2 regions of the Acidaminobacter sp. QWL-03 genome follow, and region 2 is predicted to be linked to the other one. Evidence: a T-box and tRNA genes for the amino acid it is inferred to sense, from the RefSeq annotation. Region 2 holds a T-box; the other holds one or more tRNA genes.
The links. A T-box is a leader RNA that pairs with one kind of tRNA and senses whether it is charged. The one in region 2 lies ahead of metG (methionine--tRNA ligase), so its partner is inferred to be a tRNA-Met.
Positions count from the first base shown of each region.

Region 1: it has a tRNA-Met gene. The T-box ahead of metG (methionine--tRNA ligase) is inferred to sense a tRNA for this amino acid. The anticodon was not compared.

Region 1 is NZ_CM178752.1:2,385,883-2,389,159, forward strand. Features, by position in the region: gene AC4PHM_RS11305 (sigma-54 interaction domain-containing protein) at 1-1,138, opposite strand, end outside; gene AC4PHM_RS11310 (DUF2200 domain-containing protein) at 1,313-1,663, opposite strand; tRNA gene AC4PHM_RS11315 (tRNA-Thr) at 1,837-1,912, opposite strand; tRNA gene AC4PHM_RS11320 (tRNA-Met) at 1,935-2,011, opposite strand; gene AC4PHM_RS11325 (Ppx/GppA phosphatase family protein) at 2,171-3,094, opposite strand; gene AC4PHM_RS11330 (S1 RNA-binding domain-containing protein) at 3,154-3,277, opposite strand, start outside.
Region 2 is NZ_CM178752.1:2,762,260-2,765,536, forward strand. Features, by position in the region: gene AC4PHM_RS12935 (hypothetical protein) at 1-265, opposite strand, end outside; gene AC4PHM_RS12940 (YxiG family protein) at 415-831, opposite strand; T-box leader at 1,109-1,369, shown strand; gene metG (methionine--tRNA ligase) at 1,436-3,277, shown strand, end outside.

The DNA of each region.
Region 1 (3,277 bases), 380 kb from region 2:
GGATGCTTTGCGCGAAGACCTCTTTTCCGGTACCGCTCTCACCCGTGATCAGCACCGCGGCATCCGATCTGGCGATACGCCTGGCGCTTTCAATAACTTCGATAATCTTCGGACTGATGCCCTTGATATCTTCAAAGACATATTTTGCCTCGTGTCGCGTCCCCGAAATTCGGGAACGGATCGAGTGCTGCTGGTCTTCCAGTTCATCAAAGCTTCTCAGCGTAATGATGTTGCCCCGTTTGGTCTTATCTGAAAAAATGGGGGATACTTTGATGACCAGATTGACGCCGCCTACCGAAATCAGTTTTTCCGAAGCCTTCAGGCGCCTGGAATCGTCCCCCATCCGCAGTTCCGGAAGAATATCCGAAATCCCGAAGCCCTCAATGAATTCCGACCGGTTTCTGAGCATGGACTTCGCCTTCTGGTTGGCAAGATAGATCTGACTCATCAAATCTGTGAGAATGATGCCGTCATCCATCAGCTCCATCAGTGCTTTAATCTGATCCAGAAGATTTTCGTTTTCACCCAGCAGTTTCGTGACACCGCCAGAGGTCAGCACCGCACTGCTGCGCGCGTTTCTGGCTTCTTCCGAATTGAAAATGCCGTCAATCTGCATCTTTTCAGCGAGCTCAATCACGCTTTCCACGTCCAAAACCCGCTCACCAAAGTTGATGACCTGTTCCATCCCAGGCGGCATCAGCTGCATTTCGTTTGGCGTAATGGCCACTCTGATGCTCATGTCTCTGGTACTTTCATCCCCATAGTACGGCACTAAATCTAAATTTTTGTAGCCCGCTTCATAGATTTGTGTGATAACTTCCATGCACTTCCTGTTGTCAATATTGACCAGCAGAATCTTCTCTCCGGAGGGCAGATCCTTCAGCATGTCAATCTGCGCTTTGCTCATGGTGAACCGCAGCGCTTGCAGCACCGAGGACTCTTTGATCTTGTCATAGATCAGCTTGAACACCGTAAACCCCGAGATCGCGATATATTTTTCCCGGATATATGGCATGCTGTCAACGGCCTCCGCGGAGTAGGCGTTGATTTTCGCCTGATTTCCAAAATAGACTGTCAGACACTCTTTTATGAAATCAGCGTAACTTTGCTCATTCGCAACGACGGCTATTTCTTTCATACCCATAAATTCCTTTCATTTATGATGCCATTCACCTAATCTGACTTTTTTGTGATTACCTGGCAACTGTCCCTTTAACTCCGGCCAGTACCTGAGCACTTTAGCCGATGGTCACGTTTCCAACCATCGGCCGAATCCCGCCAGCCTTGTACCGACAAGAAATTCCGCCAAGTCTTACTTTCTCAAAATTTTGTCCATGGTTTTCCCTTTGGCCAGCTCGTCGATCAGCTTATCCAGATAACGCACTTCCCTCATGACGGGATCCTCAATATCTTCCACTCTGACACCGCAAATCACACCTTTGATATGAGCCCGGGAAGGATTCATCAGCGGCGCCTTGGCAAAGAACGTCTCAAAATCTGTCTGCTGATCCATCAGCGCCACAAGCTCTTCCTGGCTGTATCCCGTCAGCCAGCGGATGATCTCATCAACTTCCGCCTTCGTGCGCCCTTTTTTCTCCGCCTTCGCGACATATAAAGGATAGACACTGCCCACGCGCATTGCATAAACGCGGTTTTTATCCATGATCCAGCCTCACTTTCCATGATAATTTCGGTATTTCATCTCACTTCATCCATGCTGCTGTTTCTTTATATTTATTATAGCAGATTAGAGTGGTTTCCCGTCAAACTATAGAAAAAACGAAAAAATGCCAGATTCTCAACTCGTGAGAATCTGGCATTTCCAATGGTTTGAAGTGGAGCCGGCAATGGGACTCGAACCCGCGACCTGCTGATTACGATTCAGCTGCTCTACCAATTGAGCTATGCCGGCATGATCAAAGAAATCAAAAATGTGGTAGCGGTGGGCGGATTCGAACCACCGACCTTCCGGGTATGAACCGGACGCTCTAGCCAACTAAGCTACACCGCCAAGGCCAGGATTTGAAGCCATGCTCCAGGCACCCTGTAAACACATACATTATATTACACGATCCCTTAGACCACGTCAAGCCAGTATTTTACCATTTTTATGCCCACCGAAACCCTGCCGCCCCGGCTCGATCTCATACTGTGCTGGATTTTAACCACTTCACAGTTTAAGATAACCCCTCGACACCAGCAGACCTTCAAGATTGTCATAGTCACTGACCTCATAACCAGTCATGTCAAATGCCTTCAAAATCGTCTCCAGCACCAGCGCCCCGGCAATAATGATATCCGCCCGCTTAGGCTGCAGCCCGGGCACCTCGCGCCGCGCCTCGAGCGTCATTCCCGACAGTCTGAGGATCATGTGATCCAGAGCCGAAGCGGAGATTTCAAAGCCTTGAATGCGTTCACGGTCATAATCTTTCATTCCAAGCGCAATTGCGCCAAGCGTCGTCGCCGTTCCGCCAATCCCCACGGCTGACTCCGGCTTATATCCAAGCACGAGCTCCCGCCATGTCTTCAGCTGTGTCAGCGCGTCTGCCCTAAGCGCATCCAGCTCCGCCTCTGCAGGTGGATCACTCATAAGCCACCGCTCAGTCATCCTCACTGCCCCAAGTGGCAGAGAAACCTTATGTGCGATACCCTCAAAATCCCCCAGAATGAGTTCTGCGCTTCCGCCGCCAATATCTATGACAAGCACCCGGCCAGGATGCACCATGCCGGCTAAGACCCCTTGGAAGCCCAGTACAGCCTCCTCATCACCGCTGACAATTTCAACCGGTACATCCGTCTCAAGCTCAACGCGTCTTGCGAAGTCCTGACCATTGCCCGCTTCACGAACTGCGCTTGTTGCAAAAGCGCCTAAAAGCCGGGATCCGCGACCATCGGCCAAAGCCTTGAACGCTTGGACCGCTTCAACGGTCTCATCCATGGACGTCTGCCGGAGCAGCCCGGTCTGGTCCACACCCGCGCCCAATCGCGTCATGCTGAGCAGCTTCTCAGCACCGACCAGCTTTTCGCCTTCCAACTCTGCCATAAGGAGACGAATAGAATTACTCCCCATATCAATGACCGAGATTTTCTCCACCCTGTTCCACCTCTTCTTCAATTATAAAAAAAATCGCCGGTCCAGGCCGGCGAATTGTACTACTTTGTTTTCGTGCTGAAGCCGTTGCCTCTGCGGCTCGACTTGGCATTCTTTTTAATGCCTTTAAGTTTGTCATCCGAGTCTTTCATAAAGCTCGTCAGCATATCTTCAAAGCCACCGCCC
Region 2 (3,277 bases):
CGACATTCTGAATAGTCCCGTGAAAGGCTTTCAGCGTGGAATTGACTTCATCAGAAATCTGATTGACATTTTTAGTAATCCCTGGTGCTTCTTCAAGGACTTTATCAATATTGGCTCTGTGATCATCAACAATTTTCATGATGTCTTTGAACGAGCGGTAGAAACGGATCAGGACCAATAAGATAAAAATAAGTATGGCGACGAGCAATGCCCAGAGTACTAGCATGCCAACGTCTTTGAGTGTGAAGACCAATTGTGAATTCAAAAAGATACCCCCTCATATTTTCTGCTGCCTAATTGTCCGTGATGAGTACTGAGAACTGATTATCTTATTTGTACCCTATTTTCATATTTTACACGAAATTGTTGCAAAGGGCTAAAATAAAAAAAGCCGCAGAAATTTGCGGCGTTTTCTCAGCTCTTTTTCGTCAAGGTGTAACGGAGATCGTTGATGGTGATGCCTTCTGCTTCAATAAACAGCGTGGCATCATCAAACTCGATGTTGAAGTTGGGGACTGAAATGGAGGATTCGAGATTATAAAATTCAATCTCTTCATCCTGATTCTGGACCACAGCGAACTCACCGAAGCCGTCGTGGAGATAAGAGACCGTTTTCATAGTGGACCGCTTGCCTGGGATGGTGGTGTCGGGTTGTCCTGGATCACTGTAAAAAAACGCGTTGACGCCTTCAAAGACAAGATCGAACCGCTTTTCCCGGTCGCCCGCTTCTGAGCCCTGGATTCGAATACATTCTTCCTTAAAATCAATGTTCATAAGATCCAGCTCGATTTGCCGGATTTGATTGAGTTGGTCATTCAAATACTTGCTCATATCTATGCACCTCTTTAATGATTCCTTACGTCTGGGTATGCTGAGAGTTCTCTATGGTTTTATCATATTACGCAAAGGGAAGCAACTTGTTTTTATGGCCAAGTTTGAACTTTGTTTAATACCGCATAGTTTGGTGACGCGGACAAAAACAAAGTTGGGGACTGTCACCAACTCAAATTTGGTGCCAGAGCTCCAAACAATTCTCGCGCAATTTCATTTGAAAGTACAAAACTTGCACCCCACTACACGTTGTGCTATAATGTGGTACAATTGATATGAAAAGGTTATGACGGGAAGAGTAACACCTTGTAATTTGCCTTCAGAGAGCCGGGATTTGGTGCGAACCGGCGGCAGGCGGAGTGTGAAGATGGCCCCTGAACCGCGCAGCTGAAACGACAAACCTATGTCGGTTAGGCAGCGCCGTCTGGCAGACGTTAGAAAGCCTGCTACAGACCTGAAAGCATCAGGCCTGCAGCGCTGAGGCGCGATTCGTCGCGTGAAGCAAGGTGGTACCGCGAACAGAACCTTCGTCCTTGAGGAATCAGGACGGAGGTTTATCTTTTTTTAGGCAGCCCGAATCAAAAATTTTGAAAGGAAGTGCGATATGACTTCAAAAGGCTCATTCTACATCACTACCCCCATCTACTACCCAAGCTCGAAACTCCACATAGGCCACACCTATACCACGGTCGCCGCAGACGTCATGGCCAGGTACAAGCGTGCCCAGGGCTTCGACGTCATGTTCCTGACTGGCACGGACGAGCACGGACAAAAGATTGAAAACGTCGCGAAGGCCCAGGGAAAAGCACCAAAGGAATTCCTCGACAAAGTCGTCGCGGAAATCAAAGACCTCTGGAAAGTCATGGAGATCTCCTACGACAAATTCATCCGTACCACGGACGACTACCATGAGCGCCGCGTGCAGATGATGTTTGAGAAGCTCTACGAAAAGGGCGATATCTACAAAGGCACTTATGAGGGCATGTACTGCACCCCTTGCGAGTCCTTCTGGACGGAATCCCAGCTCGTGGACCACAAATGCCCGGACTGCGGCCGCGACGTCACCAAGACCAGCGAAGAAGCTTACTTCTTTAAAATGTCCAAGTACCAGGACCGTCTCCTGGACCTCTTTGAAAACGTCGAAGGCTTCGCGGAGCCCAAGTCCCGCGTCAACGAAATGGTCAACAACTTCATCAAGCCAGGCCTTGAAGATCTCTGCGTCACCCGGACCTCCTTTGACTGGGGTATCCCGGTGCCGTTTGATCCCAAGCACGTCATCTACGTCTGGCTGGACGCCCTAAGCAACTACGTCACCGCCCTGGGCTACCCTGAAGAAGTGGACGGCGACTTCGCGAAATTCTGGCCGGCGGACGTTCACCTCGTCGGCAAGGAAATTGTCCGCTTCCACACCATCATCTGGCCGGCCATGTTGATGGCCCTGGACGTGCCGGTGCCTAAGAAGGTCTTCGGCCACGGCTGGATCCTCCTCGAAGGCGGCAAAATGTCAAAATCCAAGGGCAACATTGTCGACCCGGTTGTCCTGATCGACCGCTACGGCGTCGACGCCCTCAAATACTTCCTCCTGCGCGAGTACTCCTTTGGCCAGGACGGCATCTTCACCAACGAAGTCCTGCTTAACCGTCTGAACTCCGACCTGGCGAACGACCTGGGCAACCTGGTTTCCCGCACCATCGCCATGATCGAGAAATATAACGACGGTCTCATCAGAAAAAGCAGTGCGACCACGGCATTTGACGCCTCCTTGTCAGAGCTCGCTGAGGAGACCATCGGCAAAGTGGAGGAGAAGCTTGACAAGCTGGACTTCTCAAACGCCCTGGACGAGATCTGGAAGCTGGTCCGCCGTACCAACAAATACATTGACGAGACAGCGCCGTGGGTCCTCGCCAAGGACGAGCAGCAGAAGGATGTCCTCGACACGGTGCTCTACAACCTGGCGGAGGCCATCCGCATAGTGTCCGCGCTCATCCAGCCGTTCATGGTTCACACCTCCCGCAAAATCTGGGATCAGCTCGGCCTCGAAGAGGGCAGCTTGACCCATTGGGACAGCGCCCGAAGTTTTGGTCTGCTCCCAGAAGGCCTGAAAGTGCAGAAGGCGGACGCGCTCTTCCCGCGCATCGACATCCCTAAGGAGCTCGAGGCCCTGGCCGCACTGGGCGCGCCTGCAGAGGAGCCTGGCGCTACGGAGAAAAAGGAAGAGGCACCAACCAAGGAAGCTAAGGAAGCCCCTAAAGACAAGGTTTCTGCCGATGGTCACACCACCCCAGAATCCTCCGAAATCACCATTGACGAGTTCGCCAAGGTTCAGCTCAAGGTCGCGGAAATCGTGGCCTGCGAGCGTCATCCTAACGCGGACAAACTCCTGGTGCTCCAGCTCAAAGTAGGCGAAGAGTCACGCCAGGTCGTCAGCGGCATCTCCAAGTTCTTC